4 regions of the Kitasatospora nipponensis genome follow, and region 2 is predicted to be linked to each of the others. Evidence: riboswitches for the same ligand, from Rfam matches in the RefSeq annotation. Region 2 holds a riboswitch; each other region holds the start of a gene.
What was found. Region 2 has a riboswitch for cyclic di-AMP ahead of ABD323_RS24520 (LysM peptidoglycan-binding domain-containing protein). Riboswitches for the same ligand answer to the same signal wherever they lie in the genome.
Positions count from the first base shown of each region.

Region 1 (7,632 bases), on a different contig from region 2:
CACGGACGATCAGGTTGACGGCGTCCTGTGGACTCTTCGTTCCACTGAGCAGCATCACGTCGATCGCGAGGTTGGCGTCGAGCGTGACGGTGACCTGGGGCATGCGGCTCTCCTCATCGGGTGCGAGGGTCCCAGCATGCCCGTCGTCCGTCGTCGTCACCATGCCCGCGGGGCGCCTCCCCCGTGGGGGGGGGGGCCCCCCCGGGGGGGGGGGGGGGGCCCGCCGTGCGGGAGCGGTCGGGGATCAGACCCGGCCGGCGAAGTCCGGCGCGTAGTTGGCGAGGGTCTCGTACTTGACGCCCGCGCTCGGGTTGGCGGCCTCGACCATGCGGCCGTCGCCGATGTACAGGGCGACGTGGTAGACGCCCGAGTTGCTGCCGTTGTTCGACCAGAAGAGCAGGTCGCCCGGCTGCAGGTTGGACAGCGACACGTGGGTGCTGGCGGCGGCCTGGTCGGCGGCCACCCGCGGGATGGAGATGCCGGCCTGGGCCATCGCGGCCTGGGTCAGGCCCGAGCAGTCCCAGCCACCGTTGCCGGTGCCGCCGTAGACGTACGCCTGGCCGACCTTGGACTCGGCGAAGGCGATCGCCTTGGCCATGCTGCCGGAGGCGGCCTGGGCGGGCGCGGGCGCCGCGGTGGTGGCCGCGGTGGTGGCGGCCTTGACGGGGGCGGCGGGGGCGCTGCTGGGGGCGCTCTGGTCGGCGGCCGGGGCCTGCGCCTGCGACCAGGTGCCGAGCGAGAGGCGCTCACCCGGGTAGATGGTGTCCGGACCCTGGGTCAGGACCGACTTGTTGAGCTCGTACAGCTTCTGCCAGCCACCCTGCACGTGGTGGGCCTTGGCGATGTTGGAGAGCCAGTCGCCGGCGACCACGGTGTAGCTCTGGTCGCCCTGCGCGCCGTGGTTCCAGTTGCCGTGGCTCCAGCTCTTGCCGGCGTCCGAGCCCTGCGCGGGGGTGCTCTGCGCGGGGGCGCTGGGGGCGCTGGGGGCCGGGGCGCTCGGCGCGGGGGCGCTGGGAGCGGTCGAGGTGGAGGCCGAGGAACCGCCGGGGTTGATCGCCGGGGCGGGGCCGCCCTTGGTCAGGCCGGCCTGGATGGAGCAGACGGGCCAGGCGCCGGGGCCCTGGTCGGCCAGCACCTTCTCGGCGACGGCGATCTGCTGGTCCTTGGTGGCCTGGTTGGCCTGCGGGGCGTACTGGGTGCCGCCGTACGCGGCCCAGGTGGAGGCGGTGAACTGCAGGCCGCCGTAGAAGCCGTTGCCGGTGTTGATGCTCCAGTCACCGGAGCTCTCGCACTGCGCGACCTTGTCCCAGGTGGAGACCGTGGCAGCCGAGGCGGTGGTGGCGGTGATGCAGGGGAGGCTGAGGCCGAGGCCGACCAGGCCGGTCGCGGCGATCACACGGCGGGTGGTGCGGGACGTACGGGTGCCAGTGGTGGGCAGCATGAAGACGCGTTCCTCTCCTACGCCTACGAGGTGAGCTGTCGGATTCGGGCTGGAGTTGCCCGGCCGCGCTGAGCGCGGCTTCACCCCTAGCTCCGGATCGGCCGGTCCGAAGACCGGCTGCCCGGGGCGGCTTACCTGGTTCCCCCGCTCCTGCCGTGGTGCGTTCCGCAGTGCAAGCACGCCCGGTGGCAGGACTCGGCGTCCGGCTGCGCTTGGTCCGTGTGACCACGAACGGGGAGCACGTTAGACAGAGTTAAGTTGAATCCGCAAACAGCTGTGATGCTCATCACACCGCCTTTGCGGAACCTTCAAGATCGACCGGGGAGATCATCTGAAAGGGTGTCGGCGCCCGCCCCCGGTTACCTTCGGTCGGATTTCGGCAACGGCCCGCATCGACAGGGCAATTGCCTATCCTTCAGGAGGACGCGGACCTGACGTCCCGTCCGGGGGGAGGCGGCCCGATCATGGACGAGCGCACGCGGTCGCAGGGGCCCGAGTGGCCCGCCGACGGGACCAAGGACCCGGGTCCGCCGCCGCGCCGAGTTGCGGATCCGGCGCGACGGCGGATCCTGGGCTGGCTCGCCGCCGGGACGGTGGCGGGGGCCCTGGGCGGGGCCGCCCTGCTGGGTAAAATGCCCGATTTGCGTCATATCACCACATCTGGTGGCGCGTCAGGCCGGACCGGGGGCCACGCCGGCCCACCCGGCGGTCCGTCACCGCAGCCGGCCGGCGCGCCACCGCGCCGCTGGTCCGACCCGGCCGGCTGGGGCGGCGCGCCCCCGGGTCCGGACCGGACCGTGCGGATCACCGACCACGTCGAGCTGGACACCGACGCCACCGTCGCCGGCCTGCTGATCGAGCCCGGCGGCTCGCTCAGCTTCGCCGCCGACCGCGACCTGACCCTGCAGTCGACCGGCAACGTCGAGGTCCGCGGCGCCCTGCTGCTCGCCCCGGGCGGCGAGCACACCCACTGCCTGCGCTTCCCCGCGGTCGACGAGCGGCGCTTCCAGGGCGGCGCCATGACCGTGCTGGCGAGCGACACCGGCCTGTGGGTCACCGGCGCCGGCTACCTGCGCCTGGACGGCGCGGCGAAGACCGCCTGGGCCCGCGCGGCCGGCCCGCTGGAAGCCGGCGACGGCACCGTCACGCTGGCCGCCGCCCCGGCCGGCTGGCTGCCCGGCGACGAGCTCGCCCTGGCCCCCACCGAGCCGCCCGACCGGGACGGCTTCAGCGAGCACTACGACCTGCGCACCGTGCGCGCCGTCCAGGGGGCCACCGTCACGCTGGACGCGCCGCTGGAGCACCCGCACCCGCTGGTCACCGTCGGCGGCGCCGCGCTCGGCGCCGAGGTGCTCAACCTGACCCGCAGCGTACGGATCGAGGGCACCGCCCAGGGCCGCGCCCACGTCCACCTCACCAGCTCGCGTCCCTGCGACCTGCGGCACGCCGCGCTGCGCTGGCTCGGGCCGCGCACGGCGACCGGCGAGACCTGGCGCTCCGCGCAGGGGGACACCCCCGTCACCGCGCCGGTGCTGGGCCGGTACGCGCTGCACTTCCACCAGTTGGGCGACAGCTCGCGCGGCACCGTGGTGGAGGGCGTGGTGGTCCGCGACGCCGGCAACCACGCCTTCGTCCCGCACGCCAGCCACGGCATCGCCTTCCGGGCCTGCGTCAGCCACGACACCTGGGAGGACGCCTACTGGTGGGACGGCCCGGTGGACACCCGCACCCCGCAGGTCCCCTCCGACGACCTGGTCTACGAGGGCTGCGTCGCCTCGCGCGCCGTCCTCGACCCCAACCCGCGGGCCTACCGCCTCACCGGCTTCAGCCTCGGCGCCGGCCGCGGCGGCTCGGTGCGCGACTGCGTGGCCGTCGGCGTGCAGGGCGCCACCGGCGCGAGCGGCTACGAGTGGCCGGAGAACAGCGAGGGCGTCTGGACCTTCGAGCGCTGCCTGGCCCACAACAACCTGCAGGACGGCATCTTCGTCTGGCTCAACGCCCAGCAGCAGCACACCGTCACCGGCTTCGTCGGCTACCACAACGGCGGCTGGGGCATCGAACACGGCGCCTACCTCAACGACTTCGACTACCGGGCCGCCGTGCTGCACGGCAACGCCGCCGGGGGCGTGCTGATCCACGCGCTGGGCCGCGACCGCGGCACCACCTTCGACGGGCTCCTGATCGACGCCGCCGGGCAGAGCGACTACGCGGTGGCGACGGCGCGTCACGTCCTGGCGGGGGAGCAGGTCACGGTGAGCCGCAGCCGGCTGACGGGCTATCGCCGGGCCGCGGTGGCCGCCGCCGCCACCCGCGACGGCGCGCCGGACGACCTGGCGGTGCTCGACTGCGACCTCGGCGACGGCCAGGCGATCTGGCTCGACCCCGCGGCCCCGGCGCCGACCGGCCTGCTGCTGCGCCCCGCCGGGCAGAGCACCACCCGCAACCTCGCGCCCGGCGGCGCCACCCCGCCCGCGACCCCCGCGGTCGGGCCCAGCGTGCCCACCGTCGACCTGCCCCCCGGTGCGCCGGCGACCGCCCGCCTGACGGCCTGACCCTGCAACGGGGGGACCGGCGCGGTGCGGGCCGGTGCGGGGGGCGGCGGGGGGGGCGGGGGCGGGGGCCCGCGGGGCCGGTGCCTCTCCCCTCTGTACGCGGCAGGCTCCCCACCCGTTCAACGGATGGGGAGCCTGCCGGGTGGGAATGCGGCCCGGCGTCGACCGGACCAGCAGGCCCCGGGATCCGGAGACCCCGGGGTCGGGGGGTCACTCGCCCGCGTCGTCGGCCTGCGCCTGGGCCGCGGCCTCGGCCTGGGCGGCCAGCACCTGCGCGTCGATCAGCGGGACCAGCGCGGTCAGGTAGTGGCCGGCGATCAGCTGACCGATCGTCGAGTACGCGCCGACGGCCTCGGCGGCCGGGCAGCCGGTCTGCGCGCCCGCCTCGGCCAGCAGCTCGGCCGGCGCCTCGGGGCCGATCACCAGCGGGGCCAGCGCCGGGCGCTGCGAGCCGGTGGCGCGCAGGTGCTCCACGGCGGCGGCCACCGAGCCGGGCACGTCGAGTGCGGCGGCGACCACCGGGACGGCCAGCCGGGCGGCCAGCAGCACGCCGGTGATCCCGGCCGCGGCCGCGGCCTCCTCACCGCCCACGGTGGTCAGCACCACGCCGTCGGCGGCGGTGGTGATGGCGAAGAGCCGGGCCCGGTCGGCCCGGGCCAGTCCGGCCTCGGAGAGCCGCACGTGGACGGCCTCGGCCAGCAGCGGGTGCGGGCCCAGCACGTCGGTGACCACGGCGCCGGTCTCGGCGGACAGCTTGTGCAGGACCGTCAGGAACTCGTGCGGGCCGAACAGCAGCGGGACCACGACCGGCGCCGACAGGCCGGCCTCGACCGCGCCCAGCACCAGCTGCGCCACGCTCGGCGCGGCGGGCTCGGGCCGGCCCGTCCCGTACCGGCCCTCGTCGGAGGTGCCGTCGGCGGCCCGGTCCTCCTCGGAGGTGCCGTGGCCCTCGTCGTCGGAGGCGCCGGTGGGCTCGGCGGGGCCGGACAGCCAGCCGGCGGCGACCTCGACCCCCGGCTGCTCGCCGCGGACCATCGAGAGGATCTCGTCGACCAGACGGAGCGTCTCGGGCGTCGCCTCGGCGGGCACGGCGAGCACGAGCCCCGGCGCGCCGGCCGGCAGCTCGGACCGGTCGGGCCGACGATGGCGCCCCCGCGCGCGGGAGCCTGGCGTGCGGACGGGCAGTGGTGCGCCCGGGATGGCTGCAGTGCTCATGGCGGAGATCGTAGGACATTCGCGCGATCGCTCCGCATCCGGCTGCCCCGACGGGGCTCCCACCCCCCACCTGCGGCCTTCGCACCGGACCGGGTCGACCGCGCCGTGCGCGCTCCCACGCGCCCGCTCGCGCAACCCGGACAACCGGCGCGAAACTCCCCGCTCACTCCCAGTCAGGTGACGGAGCGTGAGGGAACCGTTGCGAAGTTGATCAACCGAAGCGGTCGACGCCGGGTCCGCCGGCGCTCGCCCGGCACTCATCAGGGCCGGTCAGTGGGCGGCGGGCGGGTCGAATCGCGGTGATATGTCCTCTTACGTACCGTCAATCCGCCCATGGGTGGCGGGAAACGTCACGCCGGCCTCGGGAGGATGCACGCGCAAACTCACATGCCGATGCACGTGCATTAGCGTTATCATCACGACAAGTAAGGCATCTGTCCTGCCCGCGCGAGCCGGAGGCGGCCGGCGGCCGGGAGCGGTCGGGCGCCGAGCAGTTCGAGCACTCCAGGCTCTTGGGAGATTTCTATGCACCACATGTACAACGGGATGGCGGCTACCGACCTCGAAGACGTGGTCTGGCAGAAGAGTCGGCACAGCAACTCCAAGGGGAACTGCGTGGAGCTCGCCGCCCTGCCGGACGGCGCCGTGGCGATGCGCAACTCGCGGTTCCCGGACGGTCCCGCACTCATCTACACGCGCGACGAGATAACCGCGTTGCTTCTCGGCGTGAAGGACGGGGAGTTCGACCACCTGGCGGGTTGATCGCCCGCCCGGTCGCCCGGTGGGGCGGGCGGCCCCTGTACGCGCCGTCGTGGGAGTCAGTGCCGCGACGGCGTTCGACATGTCCGGCCACGGTTCCCGGCCCCGACGGGCCCACCCGCGCCGGCCCGCGTCGCGCCGGCCCGCGTCGCGCCGGCCCGCGCCGTGCGGATCCCCGTCACGCGGGTGCCGGTCGTGCGGATCCCGGTCGAGCGGGTCCGCGTCGCGCCGCTTCGCGCCGTACCGGCCCCGGACACAACGAAACGCCGCGCACGGGCGCGGCGTTCGGTGCACGGCGGTGGGCGCCTAGGCGGAGCGCCGGTGGCGCCCGGCGGTCGAGGAGTCGATCGCCAGCCGGCTCGCGCCCTGCGACGGTTCGTCCGCCTCGAAGAGCGCCCAGACCACCTTGCCCGCACCGGCCAGCGGGTGCCAGCCCCAGGACTGGCTGAAGGAGTCCACCAGATGGAGTCCGCGACCGGACTCGGCGACGAAGTCGGCCTCCCGGGTGACCGGGCCCTCGCTGCTCGGATCGCTGACCGCGCAGACCAGTTGGGGTGCCCGGTGGACCAGGCTGATGCGGATCGGGAGCCGGCTGCCGCCCTGCTGCGCGCGGGTGTCCTGGCCGCGCCCGGGGCCGCCCTGGACGGGGAAGGGCTGGCGCCCCGATCCCGGCAGGCCAGGCAGGTCGGCCGTGGTCGGCTGGCCTATCGCGTGCCGCAGTGCGTTGGTCACCAACTCCGAGGCCACCAGGGCCACATCGTCGAAGAGGTCGCCCAGACCCCAGTCCTGCAGGGTGGTCCTGGCGAAGTCACGCGCGGTCTTCACCGCGTCGTAGCGGGGGGCGAGCGTACACGTCACGACGTCAGGATCAACGGCCAGGGCCGCACCGGTGCCCATGAAGAGCTCCTCCCATAAGGGGGCGGACACGGCTGGACCCGGCGGGGTCATGCCGGTCACCTCCGACTCGCTCGGCCGCTTCGCCAGCGCCCCGACCGGCCACCGCACTCATCCGCGCACCGCGGCCGGGGCCGTGAGTGACCACGGCCCGACAGGGGTGCGGAGTCGCGCGTGGGGTCGACGGCGAAGCCCGCGGGAATGTCTAGGGGGTGTGCAACTGCACGTGCACCATCGTGCTCTGCGCTCACGGCAGATGCAAGAGTCGATTCACGTGCAGTCGCACTATTGGCATATGCAGACGCCGGATGCACGTGCATCTGCTGGTGCGGATGGACGTGCCGATGCAAAATTGATAGATCCATCTGCCACTACAGGCACTGTCAGCGCCCAGTTGATGGCAGACTGTGCGCTGTTTTCCCGAGGCGGAGGTTCCCACGGCAATGACCACAGTGCAGCCCGGCGGCGGTTCCATGGTGCGCCGGATCCTCCTGGGCTCCCAGCTGCGTCGGCTGCGCGAGAGCCGCAACATCACGCGCGAGGACGCCGGTTACGCCATCCGTGCCTCCGAGTCGAAGATCAGCAGGATGGAGCTGGGCCGCGTCAGCTTCAAGGAGCGTGACGTCGCCGACCTCCTCAGCCTCTACGGCGTGGACGACGGCGACGAGCGCGAGTCGCTGCTCGGCCTGGTCCGCGAGGCCAACAAGTCCGGCTGGTGGCACAGCTTCAGCGACGTGCTGCCGGGCTGGTTCCAGACCTACGTGGGCCTGG
Region 1 is NZ_BAAALF010000121.1:3,776-11,407, reverse strand. It holds gene ABD323_RS27190 (hypothetical protein) at 1-103, opposite strand, end outside; gene ABD323_RS27185 (transglycosylase family protein) at 245-1,441, opposite strand; cyclic di-AMP (ydaO/yuaA leader) riboswitch at 1,449-1,621, opposite strand; gene ABD323_RS27180 (hypothetical protein) at 2,239-3,993, shown strand; gene ABD323_RS27175 (sirohydrochlorin chelatase family protein) at 4,204-5,208, opposite strand; gene ABD323_RS27170 (DUF397 domain-containing protein) at 5,734-5,970, shown strand; gene ABD323_RS27165 (ATP-binding protein) at 6,274-6,864, opposite strand; gene ABD323_RS27160 (helix-turn-helix domain-containing protein) at 7,305-7,632, shown strand, end outside.
Region 1: another riboswitch for cyclic di-AMP. It lies ahead of ABD323_RS27185 (transglycosylase family protein); the one in region 2 lies ahead of ABD323_RS24520 (LysM peptidoglycan-binding domain-containing protein).

Region 2 (7,632 bases):
AGCGCACCGTGCAGGGCGCCACCCGCGAGTACCTGGTGCTGGAGTACGCGCCGGCCAAGCGCGGGCACCCCGGCGACCGGCTCTTCGTGCCGACCGACCAGCTCGACCAGGTGACCAAGTACGTCGGCGGCGAGGCCCCGACGCTGCACCGGCTCGGCGGCGCGGACTGGGCCAAGACCAAGCAGAAGGCCAAGAAGGCGGTCAAGGAGATCGCCGCCGACCTGATCAAGCTCTACTCGGCCCGGATGGCCGCCCCCGGCCACACCTTCGGCCCGGACACCCCCTGGCAGCGCGAGCTGGAGGACGCCTTCCCGTACGCGGAGACGCCCGACCAGCTGACCACCATCGCCGAGGTGAAGGCGGACATGGAGAAGTCGGTCCCGATGGACCGGCTGATCTGCGGCGACGTCGGCTACGGGAAGACCGAGATCGCGGTGCGGGCCGCCTTCAAGGCCGTCCAGGACGGCAAGCAGGTGGCCGTGCTGGTGCCGACCACGCTGCTGGTGCAGCAGCACTTCTCCACCTTCGCCGAGCGGTACGCCAACTTCCCCGTGGTGGTCAAGGCGCTGAGCCGCTTCCAGAGCGACACCGAGGCCAAGGCGGTGCTGGAGGGCCTGCGGGAGGGCTCGGTCGACGTGGTGATCGGCACCCACCGGCTCTTCTCCTCCGAGACCAGGTTCAAGGACCTCGGGCTGGTGATCGTCGACGAGGAGCAGCGCTTCGGCGTCGAGCACAAGGAGCAGCTGAAGAAGCTGCGGGCCAACGTCGACGTGCTGACGATGTCCGCCACCCCGATCCCGCGCACCCTGGAGATGGCGGTCACCGGCATCCGCGAGATGTCCACCATCACCACCCCGCCCGAGGAGCGGCACCCGGTGCTGACCTTCGTGGGCCCCTACGACGAGAAGCAGATCTCGGCCGCGATCCGGCGCGAACTCCTGCGCGAGGGACAGGTCTTCTACATCCACAACCGGGTCGAGTCGATCGACAAGGCGGCCGCCCGGCTGAAGGACCTGGTGCCCGAGGCGCGGGTCGCCACCGCGCACGGGCAGATGGGCGAGAACCTGCTGGAGAAGGTGGTGGTCGACTTCTGGGAGAAGGAGTTCGACGTGCTGGTCTCCACCACGATCGTCGAGTCGGGCATCGACATCTCCAACGCCAACACGCTGATCGTCGAGCGCGGCGACACCTTCGGCCTCTCCCAGCTGCACCAGCTGCGCGGCCGGGTGGGGCGTGGCCGCGAGCGCGGCTACGCCTACATGCTCTACCCGCCGGAGAAGCCGCTCACCGAGACCGCGCACGAGCGGCTGGCCACCATCGCCCAGCACACCGAGATGGGCGCGGGCATGTACGTGGCGATGAAGGACCTGGAGATCCGCGGAGCGGGCAACCTGCTCGGCGGCGAGCAGTCCGGGCACATCGCCGGGGTCGGCTTCGACCTCTACATGCGGATGGTCGGCGAGGCGGTGGCCGAGTTCCGCGGCTCGCTGGCGGGCGGTGGCGCCGAGGCCGAGGAGGAGCCGCTGGAGGTGAAGATCGAGCTGCCGGTGGACGCCCACGTGCCGCACGACTACGCCCCCGGCGAGCGGCTGCGGCTGCAGGCGTACCGCTCGATCGCGGCGGTCAACTCCCCGGACGACATCGAGCAGGTGCGGGCCGAGCTCACCGACCGCTACGGCAAGCTGCCGGAGCCGGTGGAGAACCTGCTGCTCGTCGCCGAGCTGCGGCTGTTCGCCCGCCGCTGCGGCGTCGGGGACATCACCCTGCAGGGGACCAACGTCCGGTTCGGGCCGGTGGACCTGCGCGAGTCCCAGCAGCTGCGGCTCAACCGGCTCTACCCGCGCAGCCAGGTCAAGGCCAGCACCGGGCAGGTGCTGGTGCCGCGGCCGAGCACGGCCCGGATCGGCGGCAAGCCGGTGGTCGGACGGGAGCTGCTGGCCTGGTGCTCGACGTTCCTCGGCACGATGTTCGAGGAGCTGGCGGCCGCGAAGAAGTAGCCGCGGCGGATGGCCGGCGCGGGCGGCGGTGGCGGCGGGTGGCGCGGGGTGCGTCGTCCGCCGCCGGGCCGATGGCGCAGCGCGGCGTCCGAGCGGCCGGGATCGGTCATCCGGGTGACCCGAATGGTGCAACGTCTGGGCAACGGGCAGCTCTGCTCCCTATTCTCGTGTCCCGTCAGGAGTCAGAAACACCGTTGTCCCCGCAGCCCCGTTCCGTGCCCGGGAGGCCCCGCGTGATCCGCAGCAGCTCCGTCCCTCGTACCGCCCGCCGCACCGTCCGCCGCAGCGCGCCCGCGCTCGGCGCGCTGCTGGCGGTGGTGGTGCTCAGCGCCTGCGGGGGCCAGCCACGCCCCGGCGCCGCGGCGTTGGTCGGCGACCAGCGGATCACCGTCGCGGCGGTCCAGGCCCGGGTGGCGGAGTTCCGCAGCCAGGCCGCCGCGCTGCCGAGCGGCCAGTACCAGGAGCAGAGCGGGCTGGTGGGGGCGACCGTCTCCGGGATGGTGTTCAACGCCGTGGTCGAGCACGCGCTGGAGTCCAACGGCCTGTCCGTCTCGCAGACCGAGATCGCCCAGGTCCGCGCGGAGCAGGCGCAGGTCTGGGGCGGCGAGCCGGCGCTCGAGCAGATGCTGCTGCTCAAGCACGCCGTGCCGGTGGCGGAGATCGACGGCTTCTACCGCGAGCAGATCGGCCTGCAGAAGCTGGCCGCACTGACGGGCAAGCAGATCGGCACCACCGAGGGCAACAAGACGGTCCATCAGCTGCTGGCCGAGGCGTCGGCCGAGCTCAAGGTCAGCGTCAACCCCCGGTACGGCAGCTGGGACGCCGAGCAGGCCGTGCTGGACGCCCCGTCGGCCGACTGGCTGCCGCAGTCCGGCGCGGCGGCCTGAGGACCTCCCGCACGCCGGCCCGGCTCCGCCCGGGCCGGCCGGGCCCGGCGCCCTGAGCCGCCGGCTTCGAAGCCCCGCGCGCGGACGGTAGGTTCGGTGCCGTGGACATCTCGAAGCTGACCCTGCTGACCACCACCCACCGCGTCGCCCCCGGCCTGCTCAGCTGGTCGGCCTGGGAGGCCCTGCGCGCCGCCCCGCTGGTGCTGGCCGCCGACCCCGCGCACCCGCAACTGCCCGCGCTGGCCCGGGCGGGGGTCACCGTCGAGCTGGTCGAGCGCACCAGCGCGCCCCGGCTGGCCCGGTTGCTGGCCCAGCGGGCGCCGCTGCTCTGGCTCGGCAGCCCGGACGGCGACCCGGGCCTGACCGACGCGCTGGCCCGGATCGCGGTGGAGGAGGCCGGCACGGTCCCGGAGATCGAGCTGCTGCCGGGCTCCTACGACCTGCCCGGGGCCCGGCTGCTCGACCTGGTCGCGGTGATGGACCGGCTGCGTTCGCCGGGCGGTTGCCCGTGGGACGCCGAGCAGACCCACGCCTCGCTGGTGAAGTACCTGGTGGAGGAGGCCTACGAGCTGGTCGAGGCGATCGAGGAGGGGGACCGGCAGACGCTGCGCGAGGAGCTCGGTGACGTGCTGCTGCAGGTCTTCTTCCACTCCCGGATCGCCGAGGAGGACGAGCAGGACCCGTTCACCATCGACGAGGTGGCCGGCGACATCGTCGAGAAGCTGATGTACCGCCACCCGCACGTCTTCGGCGACCACGACGCGCAGACCGCCGAGCAGGTGGAGGCGAACTGGGAGACGCTCAAGGCGGCCGAGAAGCAGGACCGGGAGTCCGTGCTGGACGGCGTGCCGGCCGGCCTGCCGGCGCTGGCCTACGCGGCCAAGCTGGTCTCCCGGGTGCGCCGGGCCGGCTTCACGGCCGTGCCCGACGCGCCGTACGCGCTGCCGGCGGAACTGACCGACGAGACGCTGGGCGCGCTGCTGCTGGCCGTGGTGCAGCGGGCGCACGACGCCGGGGTGGACCCGGACGCGGCGCTGCGCGCGGCGGCCCGGGGCTACCGGGGCGCGGTGCGCACCGCCGAGGGGCTGGCGAGCGACTGATCGGCGAAGGGCCGGTCCCGGGCGGACGGCCGCCCGGCGGCCCGCCCGTCCGGTCAGCTGGCCAGGTCGATCCGGGCGGCCCGCGGGACCTGCCGCTGCGCCGGGACCACCTCGCCGATCGCCTCGCCGAGCGGGTCGAGCAGTTCGGCCAGCCGGTGCAGGTGGCCGGGCAGCTCGGCGAGCGCGACGATCCGCTCGCCATCCGGCCCGGCCACGCAGAACAGGTCGATCGGGCCGAGGTGCTTCTCCGCGGTGTCCACCAGCGCGGCGATGTCGCTGGGCTGGTGGATGTCGGAGCTGACCCCGATCACCGGGCAGCCGGGGCGGTCCAGCTCGGCCGCCAGGTCCTCGGCGAACCCGGGACGCGGGTCGGCCACCAGCAGCCCCGCCGCGCCCGCCGCGGCGAAGCGATGGGCCGGTCCGGCTCCGTCGCCGCCGCTGAGTACCGCGATGACCACCACTGACCCGGTTACTCGCATGGCCTGCTCCTCCCTGGGGGGCGACTCCGCACCGGCGCCCGCCTCTGGCGTATCGGAGGATCGTAGGCGTGCCCTGACCCTCCGCAACAGGGATTACCCGCCAGGTGACCAGGCTCACCCTCCCGGGGACCGGATACCGTCGGGACATGCCGGACCAGCCCGAAACGACGATGCCGCCCCTGTTCACCTGGGACTTCGCGGCCGACCCCTACCCCGCGTACGCCTGGCTGCGCGAGCACGCGCCGGTGCACCGGACCACGCTGCCGAGCGGGGTCGAGGCCTGGTTGGTGACCCGGTACGCCGACGCACGCCAGGCGCTCGCCGACGGCCGGCTCTCCAAGAACCCGCTGCACCACAGCGGGCAGGCGCACCGCACCGGCCGGGTCGGGATCCCCGGCGAGCGGCAGGCGGACCTGATGACGCACCTGCTGAACATCGACCCGCCGGACCACACCCGGCTGCGCCGCCTGGTCTCCAAGGCCTTCACGCCCCGCCGGGTGGCCGAGTTCGAACCGCGCGTGCAGCAGCTCACCGACCGCCTGATCGACTCCTTCGCGGCCCGCGGCTCGGCCGACCTGATCCACGAGTTCGCCTTCCCGCTGCCGATCTACGCGATCTGCGACCTGCTCGGCGTGCCGTCCGAGGACCAGGACGACTTCCGGGACTGGGCGGGCATGATGATCCGCCACGGCGGCGGCCCGCGCGGCGGGGTGGCGCGCGCGGTCAAGCGGATGCGCGGCTACCTGTTGGAGCTGATCCACCGCAAGCGGGCGGACCTGGGCGACGACCTGATCTCCGGCCTGATCCGGGCCAGCGACCACGGCGAGCACCTCACCGAGAACGAGGCCGCCGCGATGGCCTTCATCCTGCTCTTCGCCGGCTTCGAGACCACCGTGAACCTGATCGGCAACGGCATGTACGCGCTGCTGCGCAACCCCGGGCAGCGCACGCTGCTGCAGGAGTCGCTGGGCCGCGGCGAGCAGGGCCTGCTGGCCACCGGGGTCGAGGAACTGTTGCGGTACGACGGTCCGGTGGAGCTGGCCACCTGGCGGTTCGCCACCGCGCCGGTGCGGATCGGCGCGGCGGACATCCCGGTCGGCGACCCGGTGCTGGTGGTGCTCGCCGCGGCCGACCGCGACCCGGACCGGTTCGCCGAGGAGAACACCCTGGACCTGGCCCGCCAGGACAACCCGCACCTCGGTTTCGGTCACGGCATCCACTACTGCATCGGCGCCCCGCTGGCCCGTCTGGAGGGCCAGCGCGCGCTCGCCACCCTGCTGACCCGGCTGCCCGATCTGCAGCTGGCGGCCGAGCCCGAGGAGTTGCGCTGGCGGGGCGGACTGATCATGCGTGGCCTGCGGGAACTCCCGGTGAGCTTCACCCCGGAGTCACCCACCGTCAGCTGACGGGTCCTACGAATGGGGGGCTGACGGCGTGTCGCATCACCCCAGGTGGCGGCGATGTGAATGCTCATCAAACGGGACATACCTGGCCAGTTGGTAGACGATCGACCGGTGTTCGTAATTCTCGTGTGATGTACGCGATATGAGCTTGTGATTGATGTGGCTATCTGCCTACCCTCCCTGGAGTTCGCAGCTGCGAACCCCGTGCGCGGTACGCCGAGTCCTGCCCGCCGCGTGTCGGGACACCGACCGACCCTGGGCAGGGGCGGGGGACCCAGGATTTTCTGCCGTCTCCCACGGCTAGGGGTGAAGCCGCCCGCGGATCCGACTCCGCACCGGCGGCCGGGCCAGCCTCCCGGTCCGAACCCGACAGCTCACCTCGCAGGCGTGCGGAGAGGGACACTCATGCTGTTTGCAGGCACTGGCCGTCACCGTCGTCGCACCCAGACCGAGCGCGTCATCGCCGTGGCCGGCGTGGCCGGCGCGGGGCTCGCGATGCCGCTGCTCACCGCCACCGGCGCGCACGCCGCCCCGGTCTCCACCTGGGACCGGGTCGCGGACTGCGAGAGCACCGGCAACTGGAGCATCAACACCGGTAACGGCTTCTACGGCGGACTGCAGTTCACCTCCTCGACCTGGGCCGCGTACGGCGGCACCCAGTACGCGGGGCAGGCCAACCAGGCCACCAAGGGCCAGCAGATCTCGGTGGCCGAGCGGGTGCTGGCCGACCAGGGTCCCGGCGCCTGGCCGGTCTGCTCGGTGAAGGCCGGGCTGGGCCGCGGCGGAGCCACCGCCGTGGTCGACACCACCGCGCAGGCGCAGACCCCGACGCCGTCGCAGGCGCAGACCAAGCCGCAGACCAAGCCGCAGGCCGCTCCGCAGCAGCCGACGCAGGCTCAGTCGCAGGCCGCCCCGCAGGCGTCCGCCCCGGACTTCCCGGGGAAGGCCGGCTGGGACGCCGACGGCAAGGTCTTCTGGTACCAGACGGACGGTGGCTGGTACTGGACCAGCCACCAGAGCGTGTACGCCCAGTTCGCCGGCGCGCCCGCGCAGTCCCCGGCGCCCGCCGCCGCCCCCTCGGCGCCGTCGGCCCCGGCCGCGCCGCGGGCCGCCACCGGTGCGAGCGACGCCGGCCAGGGCTACACCGTGCAGCCCGGCGACACGCTCTCCACCATCGCCCAGGCCCGGCACCTGACCGGTGGTTGGCAGTCGCTCTACCGGTCCAACGAGTCGACGGTGGGCGGGGATCCGGACCTGATCATGCCCGGCCAGGTGCTCCACCTGGGCTGACGCCCGCTCGGTGGGCCCGGTCGCGGCCGGGCCCACCCGGGGAGCGGCCGACCCAGGTGACCCCGCCAGAGCAATCAGGTGAACTACTGGTAGGTAGCCGGGCCACACGGTGAGACAGCGCGTAGGTCCGCGTGGCCGGGCCGATGCTTGCGGTTAGGCTGCTGGTCGTAACGCCTCCGTTCCACGTCCCCAAGGACCGCTGTCCCCAGGACCGCTTCCGCATAGGAGATGCCTCGTGCCGTCCATTGATGTCGTCGTAGCCCGCGAGATCCTCGACTCCCGCGGCAACCCCACGGTCGAGGTCGAGGTCGGCCTCGACGACGGCAGCACCGGCCGTGCCGCTGTCCCGTCCGGCGCCTCCACCGGGGCCTTCGAGGCGCTCGAGCTGCGCGACGGCGACAAGAACCGCTACTTCGGCAAGGGTGTCGAGAAGGCCGTCCTCGCCGTCATCGAGCAGATCGGCCCGGAGCTGGTCG
Region 2 is NZ_BAAALF010000099.1:17,558-25,189, reverse strand. It holds gene mfd (transcription-repair coupling factor) at 1-1,997, shown strand, start outside; gene ABD323_RS24540 (SurA N-terminal domain-containing protein) at 2,231-2,884, shown strand; gene ABD323_RS24535 (nucleoside triphosphate pyrophosphohydrolase) at 2,986-3,984, shown strand; gene ABD323_RS24530 (SDR family NAD(P)-dependent oxidoreductase) at 4,038-4,463, opposite strand; gene ABD323_RS24525 (cytochrome P450 family protein) at 4,610-5,869, shown strand; cyclic di-AMP (ydaO/yuaA leader) riboswitch at 6,104-6,268, shown strand; gene ABD323_RS24520 (LysM peptidoglycan-binding domain-containing protein) at 6,272-7,156, shown strand; gene eno (phosphopyruvate hydratase) at 7,392-7,632, shown strand, end outside.

Region 3 (7,632 bases), on a different contig from region 2:
TGAGCGCCCGCCGGGAGCAGCGGCTGAGGGTACTGGCTCAGAGCACCGGCTCCAGCGTGCCGGTGTGCAGCTCGCCGACCCGCCCGCCCTCGCCCTCGTACGTCCAGAACGCCCGCACGGTCAGCTTCGCCAGGTCCATCACGTGGCTGACCGTGATGCCGCTCTGCTCGGTCCAGCTGACGAAGTACACCTGCGGCGCGACCAGCGCCACGTGCAGCGCCACGTCCTCCCACTGGCCGGCCGACTCGCCCAGGCCCTCCCAGCGCAGCCGCGTGCCGTCGGCCGAGTAGGCGTTGCGGAAGGCGGCGCCGTTGTCGACCTGGAAGAGGTACGTCCGGCCGGCGAAGCCCGGCAGGGCAGCGGTCTCGGTCATGCTGGTGGTGTTCCTCGTCTCGGGAGTCGTGGACCGGGATGTCGAACGGGTGCGTCCCCCAAGCTATCCGACCGGCGCGGAGGAGGGACAATGGTCGAGCGACACGCCCGTACCGCCACGTGCCGGTCCTCCGGCCAGCGGGTGGCCCGCCGGTGCACGCGGCGCTGCGGGGAGTCGGGAGGCTGACATGCGTAAGGTCGCCGACTGCCGGGAGTACCCGAGCGAGATGAACTGCTCGCTCGCCATCTCCGGCAACGAGGAAGAGGTCGTGCGGGCCGCCGCCGAACACGCGGTCTCGGTCCACGGTCACCAGGACAGCCAGGAACTGCGGGACCAGATCCGGGCCGGCCTGAAGGACGAACTGGTGCTCCAGCACACCTGATCCGCTGATCCGCGGCCCCGGCCGCTCACCCCTGCCCCGGACCGTACGGAGAATTCCGTATGGCCCGGGGCGGGTGCGTTCTGCTGCAGTGGAGGGGTAGCCCCGAGGAGGTGGGAGCCATGGCCGACGCCGTGGACGAGGAACGGACGATGGAGTTCCTGGGCCGGGTGGTGACCGATGCCGGAGCCGCGGTGGCGGGGCTGTGCACCTCGCTCGGCGACCGGCTGGGCCTGTACACCGCGATGGCCGGCTCCGGGCCGATGACCGCGGCGCAACTGGCCGAGCGGACCGGGCTGCAGGAACGCTACGTCCGCGAGTGGCTGGCGGCCCAGGTGGCCGGCGAGTACGTGACGTACCAGGCCGAGGGCGACAGCTACCTGCTGCCGGACGAGCACGCCGCCGTGCTGGCCGATCCCGAGGCGCCGACCTACGCGGCCGGTTTCTTCACCATGATGCAGGCGCTCTACGGCACCGAGGACACGCTGATGGAGGCGTTTCGCACCGGCCGGGGCGTCGGCTGGGAGGAGCACAGCAGCGCGCTCTTCGCCGGCACCGCGAAGTTCTTCCGCCCCGGCTACACCGGCGCGCTGGTCCCCGAATGGATCCCGGCCATGAACGGCACCGAGCGCAAGCTGCGCGACGGGGCCGAGGTCGCCGACGTGGGTTGCGGCTACGGCTACTCGACGATGCTGATGGCCAAGGCGTACCCCGCCTCGAAGTTCCACGGCTTCGACTTCCACGGCCCCTCGATCGAGGCTGCCCGCGGCATCGCCGCCGAGCAGGGCATGGCCGACCGGGTGACCTTCGAGGTGGCCACCGCCCAGGACTTCCCCGGCGCCGGCGAGGGCTACGACCTGATCACCTTCTTCGACTGCCTGCACGACATGGGCGACCCGGGCAGCGCGCTGCAGCACGCGCAGGAGGCGCTGGCCCCGGACGGCGCCTGCATGATCGTCGAGCCCAACGTCTCGGCCGACGTGCGGGAGAACGCCAACCCGATCGGCCGCGCGGTGGTCTCCGCCTCGGTCGCGGTCTGCCTGCCCTCCGCGCTCGCCCAGCAGGGCCCGCAGGCGATGGGCAACCACGCCGGTGAGGACGCCATGCGCCACCTCGCCGACGACGCCGGACTGCACCACTGGCGGCTGGCCGCCGAGAGCCCGGTCAACCGGGTGTACGCGGCCAGCCGGTAGCCGGCCCGTGGATCGTCCGTAGAACGTCCCTTCCGCAGACCGCCTCCCTTGGGCCGGGGCGGTGCCGCAGGGCCGGGTTTGTCGGGGCCCGGCTTGACCCGGCCTCCCCGACGGCGCACGCTCCAAGAGTGGCTCCGTCCGGGGAGGCCGGGTTGCGGCGTATCTGCGCCGTGATCGACCTGCTGCTCGACGCCGTCGACGAGGAGACGCTCCTCCCGGCGCTGTTCCCCACACTGCTGCGCGCCGTGCCGGGGGACAGCCTCACCTGGTCCACCCGCACCCCCGCCGGCCGCTTCCCGCTGCACTCGCCAGCCACCCTCTACACCCCCGACGCGGTGGCCGGCTTCTACCGCCACGCGGCCCAGGACTCGTTATTCCGCCACACCGACACCGGCACCGGCATCCCGCTGCGCCGCTCCGACCTGCAGTCGCGCACCGAGTACCACCGGCTGGGCACCTACCGCGAGGCGCTGCGCGCGGTGGACGCCGAGTACCAGCTGGCGATGGCCTTCCCGGCCGGCTGGGCGCGCACCGGGCGGCGCACGGTCTGCGTGGCGATCAGCCGCGGCGGCAGCGACTTCACCGACGCCGACCTGGAGGCCGCGGTGCTGCTGCGGGCCCGGCTGACGCACGCGCTGGACCGGCTGGCCCCGCCGCAGCGGCTGCCGCACTCGGTGACCGCCCGGGAGGCCGCGGTGCTGGACCTGCTCGCCCGCGGGCTGACCGACCAGCAGATCGGCCGACGCCTGGAGGTCTCGGCCCGCACGGTGGACAAGCACCTGGAGCACGCCTACGCCAAGCTGCGGGTGCACAGCCGGGTGGAGGCCGCGGCGCTGTGGCGGGCGGCGGCGGCGGTCGACGCGCGGTAGCAGCGCGGTGGCGCGGTGGCAGGGGAGGTGGGGGTGGACCCGTGGGGCGCATGTGAGTTCTGTGACAGGGCGTTGTCAATGATCTTGGGGTCTGCCTACCCTGCAGATCGTTCGTCGTCCACCGGCGGGCCCTGTCGCCGGGACGCCGAGTCCTGCCCGCCCGTCGGCCGGAACCACAGCATCGCACCGGGCAGGAGCGGGGGACCCACGGTAGTGCCACGACCCCGCGCGCGCCGACCGCCCCTCGGGCCCGGCGCGCAGCACACGCGGAGTCCTGGCTAGGGGTGAAGCCGTCCTCACCGACGGCCGGGCCACCTTGCGGCCCGAACCCGACAGCTCACCTCGCAGGCGTCGCAAGAGGACTCCCCATGATCCCTTCCGCCAAGCCTGCCCGTCTCGGTCTGGTCGCCGGAGCGCTCGGTCTGCTCGCCGCCCCCGTCGTCGGCCAGGCCCACGCCTTCGCCTCGACCACGACCGCGCCCAGGGTCACCCAGGACCGGCTGACGCCCACCACCGCCACCGCCGGCGCCGCGACCACCGCCTCGCTGACCCTGCACGCCAGCTCCTGCTTCACCGCGAAGACGGTGGGCGTGGGCGTGCGCGACGCGGCCGGCGCCAACCTCGACTTCCCCGGCTCGCTGAGCAACGCGCGGATCTGCCCCGGCGGGCTCTCGCTGACCACCGGCGCCCGCACGCTGGCGGCCGGCAGCTACAGCACCTTCGGCTTCTACCAGGACCTGGCCGGCGCCTGGCACAACCTCCCCGCGCAGACCCTGACGGTCGGCACGGGCGGCAGCACGACCCCGGCCCCGAAGCCCACCCCCACGCCGACTCCCACCCCCACCCCGACGCCGACCCCGGCCCCCGCGCCCGGCGGTTCGCCCGTCGCCGGCAAGAACCTGACCTGGTCCGACGAGTTCAACGGCCCGCTCGACGGCTCGCGCTGGAACAGCTCCACCACCAGCTCGTTCAAGTACGGCACGCACAACCCGGACGACAACAAGCTGGACTGGCTCACCCCCTCCGACGTCGCCGTCGCCGGTGGCACGGCCACCTTCACCGCCCAGCCCAGCAGTCACACCCTGGAGAACGGCAAGCAGGCCTGGACCACCGGCCTGCTGACCACCGAGGGCACCAGCCAGGGCTTCAAGGTCAAGACCGGCGACTACGCCGAGACCCGGGTGCAGCTGCCCGGCGCGGCCGGTGCCTGGCCGGCGCTGTGGACCTGGCAGAACGGTGGCAACGAGATCGACTCCTTCGAGTACCACCCGGACAACCCGAACCTGCTGGAGCTGACCAACCACGTCAACGCCGCGCAGAAGTACTACACCGACGCCAACGCGATCAAGCCCGGCCAGTGGGTCACCATCGGCACGTACTACGGCGCGAACTCGGTCGACTACTACGTCAACGGGGCCAAGGTCTTCTCGGACAACACCGGGGTCGGCGCCAACTGGTCGGCCTACCTGATCCTCAACCTGTCCATCGGCGCCGGCGCCTACCACCCGGCGCCCAGCGGCACCGCGCCGATCAGCTTCGCCGCGGACTACGTGCGGGTCTACCGCTGACCCTTTCCGGGACGAGCCTCCTTCGGACCAGATGAGCGCGGGCGCCGCGGCGCCCGCGCTCACCGCGTTCCGGTGACCTCGATCGTGAACGAGCCCGTGTTGTTCGCCGGGTTCGGGTCGCCGGCGCCGGTCACCAGCACCTCGCCGCGCAGCCTCCCGCGCGCCGAGGCGGCCAGTTGCACCGGCACCAGCGCGGTCGCGCTGCGCAGCGCCGGCAGACCGGCGCCGAAGGAGCAGCGCACCTCGCTGCCGGCCGCCAGCACCGCGCAGCCGGCCGGGAAGTACGGTCCCACCGCCCTGGCTCCCGGCGGCAGCAGCACGGTCACCACGAAGGCCCCCGCCGGCCCCGGCCCGCCGTTGGCCACGAAGGCGAGCACGGTGGTGCGGCCGATCCCCGGCGCCGGGTCGGGATCGAGCGGCACCACCTGGAGGTCGGCGCCGGTGGCGCCCCAGGCGGCGGGGGCGGGCACCGCGGCGAGCAGGGCGGCGGTCAGCAGCGGAACGATCGGCAGTCGCATGCGATCACTCTAAGCCTCGCCGAACTCACCCGCGGTGACCGACCTCCGTCCCGTCAGGGCGCCAGCACCGCGCCGAGGCGCTCGGCGATCTCGCGCATCACCGGGACCAGGGCGGAGTCACCGGTCTGCTCCTCCAGCGCGCGGATCCGGGCCTCGGGGCCGCTCACCGACAGGGCGGTGGGGGTGGGTGCGCCGGGGACGGCAACCGCGATGCAGCGCACGCCGATCTCCTGCTCCTGGTCGTCGACGACGTAGCCCGCCGCGCGGGCGGCGGCCAGTTGGGCGAGCAGCTCGTCCGGGTCGGTCAGGGTGAACTCGGTGTGCGCCGGCAGCTGGTGGGGGCCGAGTACGGCGCGGGCCTCGTCCTCGGGCAACTGCGCGAGCAGCGCCTTGCCGACGCCCGTGCAGTGCGGCTGCACCCGGCGGCCGACCTCGGTGAACATCCGCATCGAGCGGCGCGACTGCACCTGTCCGACGTAGACCACCTCGCCGCCCTCCAGGACGGCCAGGTTGGCGGTCTCGCCGGTGGCCTCCATCAGCTCCGCCAGGTAGGGGCGGGCCCAGCTGCCGAGCAGTCGCCCGGCGGTCTCGCCCAGCCGGATCAGGCGCGGACCCAGGGTGTAGCGGCGCGCGGTGTCCTGGCGGACATATCCCTGCTGTGCGAGGGTACGAACCAGCCGGTGGATGGTGGGCATCGGAAGGCCCGAGGTGGTGGACAGCTCGCTGAGGGTGGCGATCCCGCCGGAGTCGGCGAGTGCCTCCAGGAGCTGGAAGGCGCGCTCGACCGACTGCACGCCGCCACTGCTGCGGTCGGAGCCTGTCGGTGCTGCGGCAGGAGTGCTGGCCACCGGCGTTCCCTTTGCTGTCGGGGGAGGAGTAGAGTCCCAGCGATCTACTCAACAAACCGTTGAAATTCTGTATCGCGGAAACTAGTCTCCACCTTACAGAATCGAACTCGCCGGTAGGTGGGTTCAGATCGGGGAAGTTCCCACCGGAGCTCCCCTCAACAGGCTCAACCGTCCAAGGAGTGTCCTGCCCATGGCTACAGATCAGGGACCCGCCGGCGCCGCCCCCGCCGCTCCGGTCGTCACTGTCGCCGGACCGCGCGTCCCCCGTGCGGAGGAGGTGCTCACCCCCGAGGCGGTCGCCTTCGTCGTCGGCCTCCACCGCGCCTTCGAAGGCCGCCGGCAGGAACTCCTCGCCCGCCGCCGGGTGCGCCGCGCCGAGATCGCCCAGGCCGGCACCCTCGACTTCCTGCCCGAGACCGCCGCGGTGCGGGCCGGCGACTGGACGGTGGCCCCCGCGCCGCGGGCCCTGCAGGACCGCCGGGTGGAGATCACCGGTCCCACCGACCGCAAGATGGTCGTCAACGCGCTCAACTCCGGCGCCAAGGTCTGGCTGGCCGACTTCGAGGACGCCACCTCGCCCACCTGGCACTCGGTGGTCAGTGGCCAGGTCAACCTGATCGACGCCTTCGAGGGCCGGATCGACTTCACCTCCGAGCAGGGCAAGGAGTACCACCTGCGCCCCGCCGCGGAGCTCGCCACCGTGGTGGTCCGCCCGCGCGGCTGGCACCTGGACGAGAGCCACCTGCTGGTGGACGGCGTGCCGGTGGCCGGCGCGTTCTTCGACTTCGGCCTCTACTTCTTCCACAACGCGGTGCGGCTGCTCGCCAAGGGTCCCGAGGACCCCAACTCCGGGCCGTACTTCTACCTCCCCAAGACCGAGAGCCACCTCGAGGCCCGGCTGTGGAACGACGTCTTCACCCACGCCCAGCGCCAGTTGGGCATCGAGCACGGCACCATCCGGGCCACCGTGCTGATCGAGACGATCACCGCCGCCTTCGAGATGGAGGAGATCCTCCACGAGCTGCGCGAGCACGCCGCCGGGCTCAACGCCGGCCGCTGGGACTACCTCTTCTCGATCGTCAAGAACTTCCGCGACGCCGGTGAGCGCTACATCCTGCCGGACCGCAACAGTGTGGGCATGACCTCGCCGTTCATGGCCGCCTACGCCCGCCTGCTGGTGCAGACCTGTCACCGGCGCGGCGCGCACGCCATCGGCGGCATGGCGGCCTTCATCCCCTCCCGCAAGGACCCCGAGGTCAACGCCGCCGCGCTGGAGAAGGTGCGGGCGGACAAGGACCGGGAGGCCGCCGGCGGCTTCGACGGCTCCTGGGTGGCGCACCCCGACCTCGTCCCGGTGGCCCGCGCCAGCTTCGACGCGGTGCTGGGCGATCGCCCCAACCAGAAGGAGAACCCGGGCTCCGCCGAGGTGGTGACGGCCGCCCAGCTGCTGGACATCGCCGGCGCCGGCGGCTCCTGCACCGAGGCCGGCCTGCGGAACGCGGTCGCGGTGGGCCTGCGCTACAGCGAGGCCTGGCTGCGCGGACTCGGCGCGGTGGGCATCTTCAACATGATGGAGGACGCGGCCACCGCCGAGATCTCCCGCTCGCAGATCTGGCAGTGGATCCACAACGGCGTGGTGCTCGCGGACACCGGCGAGAAGGCCACCGCCGAGCTGGCCCGCCGCCTGGTCGCCGAGGAACTGACCACGATCCGTGCGGAGTCGGGGGACGAGGCGTACGCGGCCGGCCGGTGGGCCGAGGCGCGCGAACTCTTCGAGCAGGTCTCGCTCGCGGAGGACTTCGTCGACTTCCTGACGCTGCCAGGCTACGCACGGCTCGGCTGAGCCCGTACTGCCGTTTCGTACGGTCCACCGCGGCGAACTGT
Region 3 is NZ_BAAALF010000041.1:176-7,807, forward strand. It holds gene ABD323_RS14410 (MoaF-related domain-containing protein) at 38-373, opposite strand; gene ABD323_RS14415 (DUF1059 domain-containing protein) at 561-755, shown strand; gene ABD323_RS14420 (class I SAM-dependent methyltransferase) at 875-1,945, shown strand; gene ABD323_RS14425 (LuxR C-terminal-related transcriptional regulator) at 2,098-2,814, shown strand; cyclic di-AMP (ydaO/yuaA leader) riboswitch at 3,065-3,163, shown strand; gene ABD323_RS14430 (glycoside hydrolase family 16 protein) at 3,183-4,382, shown strand; gene ABD323_RS14435 (hypothetical protein) at 4,442-4,900, opposite strand; gene ABD323_RS14440 (IclR family transcriptional regulator) at 4,954-5,748, opposite strand; gene aceB (malate synthase A) at 5,939-7,591, shown strand.
Region 3: another riboswitch for cyclic di-AMP. It lies ahead of ABD323_RS14430 (glycoside hydrolase family 16 protein); the one in region 2 lies ahead of ABD323_RS24520 (LysM peptidoglycan-binding domain-containing protein).

Region 4 (7,632 bases), on a different contig from region 2:
GACCGCTTCCTGACCGCGGTGCGCGAGCTGGTCACCGACGGGGCGCGTTGGAGCTACCGCAACGAGGGCGGGCGCTGCGTGGCGGACACCCGGCGCTGACGCGGCGGGCGGGGGCGGCCGGCCCGTGGTGGGCCGCCCGCCCCTCAGCCGTCCAGGCCCAGCGCGAAGGCGGCTTCGAGGTCGTGCTGCGAGTAGGTGCGGAAGGCGATCTGGGTCTCGGTGTGCTCGACGCCCGGCACCTTGTTGAGGCGGCCGGGGATCACGTCGGCCAGGTCGTCGTGCCGGCGCACCCGCACCATCGCCACCAGGTCGTAGCCGCCGGTCACCGAGTAGACCTCGCTCACCCCGTCGATGGCGGCGATCGCCTCGGCGATCTCGGGGATCCGGTCGACGCTGGTCTTGATGAGCACGATGGCGGTGATCATGGCGGGGCTCCTGGGGCCGGGGGACGTCGGGACCACCGTACTGGTGGAGGGGAGGCGGGGCAGCGGGTGCCGGCCGGCTCAGCGCCCGGCGGCGCCACCGGCAGCCGCCGAGTCGGGGCGGGCGGGCAGGCGGCCGCGGGCCGCGGCGGCCCAGACCGTCAGGTACCCCGCCGCGAAGCCGATTACGTGGGCCAGGTAGGCCACCCCCGGAGCGGCCTGGCCGGCCGACCACCACTGGACGGCGAACCAGAGGCCGAGCACCAGCCAGGCCGGCAGCCGCAGCGGCAGGAAGAGCAGCATCGGGACCAGCGCGGTGACCCGGGCCCTGGGGTAGAGCCGCAGGTAGCCGCCGAGCACCGCGGAGATCGCGCCGGAGGCGCCGACCAGCGGCCGCAGCGCCTGGGCGCCGCCGGCGGTCGTGAGCGCGTAGCCGTAGGCGGCCAGTGCGCCCAGCGCCAGGTAGCAGCCGAGGAAGCGGAACCGGCCCAGGCGCTCCTCCAGCCCGGGACCGAAGACATAGAGGAAGAGCATGTTGCCGAGCAGGTGCAGCCAGCCGCCGTGCACGAAGAGCGAGCTGAGCACCGACAGGACCGGGATCTTGCCGGGCGTGGCGCGGGCCGGGCAGTCGGCCACCGCGGGGGCCGTCCGGGCCAGCTGCGCCGCGGTCAGCGGACGGTCGCTCAGCAGCTCGGCGGGGACCGCGCCCCACCGCTGCTGGTAGCGCTGCGCCGCGCAGGCCCGCTGCGCGGTGCTCGCCCCGTAGGAGGGGTTGACGCCGTCCGGGCCGGCCAGGAAGACCAGGCAGTTGACGACGATCAGCAGGTAGCTGACCAGGGGGGCCGGGGCGCCGCCGGGCCGCGGGGCGGTGTCCGGGCCGGCCGGCGACTGCTGCTGGATCGTCATGCGCCGATCCATTCCGCGCCGGGCCGGCCGCGACACCGCGCTGTGCTGCGACCGGGTTACCGCGCGCGCGTTCGAGCGGCCCCGGCGCAGGTGGGAACCGGTATCCGGTGGAGGGTGTCACAGCCCCAGGGCCTAGGCTTGGGGCCTGGCCACAGCAGCGGCCCGGACCCCGGACCAGAGAAGAGGACCCCGCCTCATGACCGTCCCCGCGCCCACCGCCGAGACCCGCTGGCGCTGCACCCTGTGCGGCAACCTGACGCGCTTCGACGTGACCCGCTCCTCGCGGGTGGTCGAGTACGTGCACCTGGACCTGGCGGGCGAGCCGACGGTGGAGGAGACCGAGGTGCTGGCCGAGACCCTGGAGTCGGTGCGCTGCCGCTGGTGCAACGCGGTCGACCAGGTCGAGCTGGTGGCCCGGCCGGACGCGGACGCCGCCGCGGTCACCGAGAGCGGCGACGGCGCCGAGACCGCGCGGTGAGCGTCGCGCCGGCGCGGTGAGGCGACGCGTGCCGGCGAGTGGCGTGGTGTCCCCGGGACGCCGCGCACGAGACAATTGCACAGAGCGGTGAGTCAGGGGTGGCCGGACGCCGGCCGGGATGCCCCGCAGACCAGGATCGGAGCCGAGGACGCGATGGACGCAGCGAGGGAGGCCGCTGAGCCGCAGGGGCAGCCGCCCGCTGTCGCCGTCGACGAGCCCGGCCCCGACGGGCTGGGCGCGCCTGGACCGGACGCCGCGGAGCAGCCCGGGGACGGGCGGCCCGAGGACGACGGGCCGGCCGGTGACCAGGGGCCGGCCGACGGTGACGGGCGGCTCGACGAGGAGCCCGGCGCCGGCGAGCAGCTGGACCGGCCGCTGCCGGAGGGCGTGCGCCGCCGGGTGGTGGGCCTGGCCGCCGACGCGCTCGGTGGCCTGCCGGTCACCGAGCTGCCCACCACGCTGCGCCCGTACGCCAAGTTCACCCCGGCCCGGCGCGCCAAGTACGCCGGCACCGCGCTGGCGGCCGCGCTGGAGGCCGAGCCGGTCTTCCGGCTGCGGATAGCGGACCGGCTGCGGCTGGGCCAGCCCGACCTGGTCAAGGCCCTGGAGGCCGGCCAGGTCCCGGGGGCCGCCGAGCCGTTGGACGTGGCCGCCGCCGCCTACCTGCTGCGCCCGCGCGGCTGGGCGCAGCTGGTCACCGAGGCCGGTGAGCAGGCCCAACGGGCCGGCGCCGAGGACGCCGCGGCCGAGGCGGCCCGGCTGGTGGAGAAGCTCCAGGAGGAGCTGGCCGGGGTGTGGGCGGCCGCCCGCCACGACCTGGAGCGGCAGCGGGCCGAGGGCGAGGGGTCCCGCAAGGAGCTGGAGACGCTGCGCAAGAAGCTGCGCAGCCTGGAGAGCGACACCCGCCGGGCGCAGGCCGAGAGCCGCAAGCTGGCGGCCGAGCTGGACGCGGCCGCGGCGGCCGCGGCCACCGAGCGCGGCGTCACCGAGAGTGAGAACCGCCGGCTCAAGCACCGGGTGACCGAGCTGGAGGCGGCGCTGGAGACCAGCCGCCGCTCGGTCCGCGAGGGGCGCAGCGTGGAGGACATGCGGCTGCGGCTGCTCCTGGACACCGTGCTGCAGTCGGCCCAGGGCCTGCAGCGCGAGCTGGCGCTGCCGGTCACCCAGCTGCACCCGGCCGACCTGGTGGACGCGGTGGTCCCCGGTTCGGCCTCGCCGCACGACGTGGCCCGGCGCGGGTTGGCCGAGGACGACCCGGCGCTGCTCGACCAGCTGCTGGCGATCCCTCAGGTGCACCTGGTGGTGGACGGCTACAACGTGACCAAGACCGGCTACCCGACCCTGCCGCTGGAGCAGCAGCGGCTGCGGCTGCTGGGCGGTCTGGCGATGCTGGCCCAGCGCACCCAGGCCGAGGTGACCTGTGTCTTCGACGGGCAGGACCTGGACGTGCCGGTGATCATGGCGCCGCCGCGCGGGGTGCGGGTGCGGTTCAGCCGGACCGGACAGACCGCGGACGAACTGATCCGCCAGTTGGTCCGCGCCGAGCCGCAGGGGCGCCCGGTGGTGGTGGTCTCGGCGGACCGGGAGGTGGCCGACGGCGTGCGCAAGGCGGGCGCCCGCCCGGTGGCCTCGGTCCTGCTGCTGAAGCGGCTGGCTCGCACCTGACCGGCGCGCGCGGCGTGAAGGGTCGGTGAAAGCCGCTCCGCCGAAGGTAGTTCATGGCGGCAGGGGAGTGGCGCAAAGATGTGATCTTCACTAGGGTCTGGCGTCAAACCTATTTTTCCGGTCACTCATCCGATCGGGTGAGACCGGCAGAAGAAGGAGCAGTCCCTTGGCGTCCCACCGCCGTCCCAAGCAGCCGAGCCGCACTCGAGTCACCGTGCTCACCGCGGCTGCGGCCACCGCGGTCGCGCTGTCCGCGCAGACCGGCGCGTGGGCCGATCCCAAGCCCAGCAAGGAAGACGTCAAGGCCCAGATCGACGACCTGAACAACCAGCAGGAAGCCGCCTCCGAGAAGTACAACGGTCTCAAGGAGCGCGGGGACCAGCTGCGGGCGCAGGCCGCCCAGCTGCAGGACGAGGTGGCGCGCGGTCAGGACCAGGTGACCCAGCTGCAGTCCGGGCTGGCGGCGGTGGCCGGCGACCAGTACCGCAACGGCGGGATCGACCCCGCCGTGGTGCTGATGCTCAACTCCAACCCCAAGGGCTACCTGGACCAGGCGTCCAGCATGGCGCAGGCCACCTCCACGGAGACGGACGCGCTCAAGGCCCTGCAGGGCGAGCAGCGCAAGCTCGACCAGGAGAAGAAGGAAGCCGCCGACACGCTCGCCGAGCTCGACCGCTCCACCAAGGAGCTGAACGACGCCAAGGCGGACGTGCAGTCCAAGCTGGCGGCCGCGCAGAAGCTGCTCAACTCGCTGAGCGCCGCCGACCGCGCCGCGCTGCAGGCGGCCGACCGCGCCTCGCGCAGCGACACCCGGGTCGACCTGACCACCCTGCCGCCGGTCTCCGGCTACGCGGGCGCCGCGGTCACCGCCGCGCTGAGCAAGCTGGGCCACGCGTACGTCTGGGGCGCCACCGGCCCGGGCACCTTCGACTGCTCGGGTCTGATGCAGTGGGCCTACGCGCAGGCCGGCGTCTCGCTGCCGCGCACCTCGCAGGAGCAGGGCCACATCGGCACCGGCGTGAGCCTGGCCGACGCCCAGCCGGGCGACCTGGTGATCTACGGCGGCGACATGCACCACGTGGGCATGTACATCGGCAACGGCCAGGTGGTGCACGCCCCGCACACCGGCGACGTGGTCCGGATCGCCCAGGCCACCTCGATCGGGTCGATCAACACCATCCGCCGGGTCTGACGGATCGTCGCGGCACCGGGTGTGCCGGCGGCTCATTGCGCCAACTTTCGGTACAACCCGGCCGATTCGGACATTTCCTGACGGGCGGCCAGGGACCCCCACGAGGTGACCTGGGTCACGGCACGCGCCCCGGAAGATCGGCAGGGCGTGACATCTCTACCACGCAGAGTCAAAGTTCGACGTTTTTTCCGACAAGGATTTGAACGGATCACGGATCAGTTACTAGGGTCATGACCCGGACCACCGCGACGGTGATCACCCGACCCGGGTGGCAGCGGGGGTTACCGCCGAGTCTGGAAAGCAGCGCGGACAGTTGACTGTCCGATGGGGAAGCCCCCAGGGGGTGCTGCGGACCGGAGCCGGGGAACCACGTTCCCTCGGGGTGAATCGGCGCCAGAGTCGGCCAGGGGGCCGGTGAGGCGTCGTAGGGCGTCTCTTCCGGCCCGAACCCGTCAGCTCACCCGGTAGGCGGTCGAAGGAAGAAGGATTCGTGGCGTCCCATCGTCGTCCCAAGCCCGTCGGCCGTACCCGCGCGTCGATCCTGACCGCCGCGGCCGCCACCGCAGTGGCTCTCTCCGGACAGGGGGCTGCGCACGCCGATCCGACGCCCACCATCGACCAGGTCAAGTCGCAGGTCGACGACCTCAACGCGCAGGCCGAGTCGGCGAGTCAGAGCTACCTCGGCGCGCAGGACAAGCAGCAGGCCCTGCAGAAGCAGGTCGGTGAGCTGCAGGACCAGGTGGCCCGCCAGCAGGACCAGGTGACGAACCTGCAGAGCGGCCTGGCGCAGGTGGCCGCCGACCAGTACGCCAACAACGGCATCTCGCCGACCGTGCAGCTGATGCTCAACTCCAGCCCGGACGGATTCCTGAACCAGGCCGGCTCGCTGAACCAGCTGAACAGCACCCAGGCCCAGACGCTCAAGCAGCTCCAGGTGCAGCAGCGCAAGCTCGACCAGGACAAGACCGAGGCGCAGGGCAAGCTCGCCGAGCTGGACACCACCACGCAGCAGCTCAAGGCGGCCAAGGACGACGTCCAGGCCAAGCTGGCCAAGGCCCAGGCCCTCCTCAACTCGCTGACCGAGCAGCAGCGTCAGGCGATAGCCGCCGCCGAGGCGAAGGCCGCCGCGGACGCCAAGGCCGCAGCCGAGAAGGCCGCCGCCGACGCCAAGGCGGCCGCCGACGCGAAGTCCGCCACGGACTCGCAGGCCACCGCCTCGCGCAGCAACACCCGTACCAACCTCGGCGCGCCGAGCACCCCGGCCGCGCAGGCGCCGGCCGCCCCGGCCGCCGGCAACTCGGCGGGGGGCGCCGCGATCGCCGCCGCGGTCAGCAAGCTGGGCTCGCCGTACTCCTACGGTGCGACCGGTCCCTCCGCCTTCGACTGCTCCGGGCTCACCCAGTGGGCTTACGCGCAGGCCGGCGTCTCGCTGCCGCGCACCTCGCAGGCGCAGGCCTCGGCCGGCAACTCGATCGGCACCAACATCGCCAACGCCCAGCCCGGCGACCTGATCATCTACTTCAGCGACCAGAGCCACGTCGGCCTGTACGTCGGTGGTGGCCAGATCATCCACGCCCCGCACACGGGCGCGGTGGTCCGCTACGAGTCCGCGACGGTGATGGCCATCTCGGCCATCGTGCGCCCCTGACGTCCGCGCGAGAAGGCCCGGTTCCCCTGCGGGAGCCGGGCCTTCGGCGTTCCCCGGTCGCTGAGATGTCCGATTGGGGATCAAATATTCGTATAGGCAAGGGTTTGGACTACCTTGCCACGACTCGCTAACGTCTGCGCTCGGATCTCCGCTCCGGACCTCCGTTCTCACGGCGATTGGAGTCGTCAGCCATGGCGATGGCGCAACGCCCGGTTCCCCCGGGCCGTTCTCCGCATGCTTCGGCCGGCCGATCGGGCACCGTCGGACGGCTGGCCCGGGTCCTGGCGGTCACCGCCGCCGCGACCACCGCGCTGGCGATAACGGCCGGCGGGGCGCAGGGGATGCCCACCCGGCCGGACCGCAACGACGTCAAGGCCCAGGTGGACCAGCTCTACGCGGAGGCCGAGCAGGCCAGTGAGCGGTCCAACGCGGCCGAGGAGGCGCAGAAGCGGCTGCAGGCCGAGGCGGGCAGCCTGCAGCAGCAGGTCGCGGTGGCGCAGGACGCGCTCAACCGGATGCGCGGGGACCTGGCGGGGGTGGCGGCCGCCGAGTACCGCTCGGGCGGCATGGACCCCTCGGTCCAACTGATGCTCTCCTCCGACCCGGAGGCCTACCTGGCCAAGGCGCGCAGCCTGGCGCAGGTCGCCCGGCAGCGCGGCGACTCGCTGCGCGAGGTGATCGAGCAGCAGCGCCGGCTCGACCAGCGACGGGCCGAGGCGAGCGGCAAGTTGGCCGAGCTCGACGCGGTGCGCCGCAGCCTGGGCGACGCCAAGCAGCAGGTCCAGCAGCGGTTGCACAGCGCGCAGGCGCTGCTGAACAGCCTGGGCGCCGGCGAGCGGGCCCAACTGGTGACCCAGGACGCCCGCGAGGCGCACGAGCGGGCCACCCGCGGCACCGACCGGGTGGACCTGGGCAGCCAGCCGCCCTCCTCGGACCGGGCGGCGGTGGCGCTGGCCGCCGTGCTCAGCAAGATCGGCTCGCCGTACGTCTACGGATCCACCGGCCCGGGTACGTTCGACTGCTCGGGTCTGATGTACTGGAGCTGGCGGCAGGCCGGAGTGACCCTGCCGCGCACCTCGCAGGCGCAGGCGTTCGGGGGGCAGCGGATCAGCCTAGCCGAGGCGCGACCGGGAGATTTGGTGATCTTCTTCAGGGACATGCACCACGTCGGCATGTACGTCGGCGGCGGCAACGTGGTGCACGCGCCGTACCCGGGGGCCCGGGTCCGCTACGAGAGTGCCTCGGCGATGCCGGTAGCGGCGGTGGTGCGGGTCTGAGCGTCCAGCATCCGGTGACCGACCGGTGCGGCGCCGACCCGTCG
Region 4 is NZ_BAAALF010000080.1:27,818-35,449, forward strand. It holds gene ABD323_RS21760 (aminotransferase class V-fold PLP-dependent enzyme) at 1-99, shown strand, start outside; gene ABD323_RS21765 (Lrp/AsnC family transcriptional regulator) at 144-425, opposite strand; gene ABD323_RS21770 (rhomboid family intramembrane serine protease) at 504-1,328, opposite strand; gene ABD323_RS21775 (hypothetical protein) at 1,525-1,806, shown strand; gene ABD323_RS21780 (NYN domain-containing protein) at 1,960-3,471, shown strand; gene ABD323_RS21785 (C40 family peptidase) at 3,638-4,663, shown strand; cyclic di-AMP (ydaO/yuaA leader) riboswitch at 4,998-5,150, shown strand; gene ABD323_RS21790 (C40 family peptidase) at 5,154-6,311, shown strand; gene ABD323_RS21795 (C40 family peptidase) at 6,503-7,588, shown strand.
Region 4: another riboswitch for cyclic di-AMP. It lies ahead of ABD323_RS21790 (C40 family peptidase); the one in region 2 lies ahead of ABD323_RS24520 (LysM peptidoglycan-binding domain-containing protein).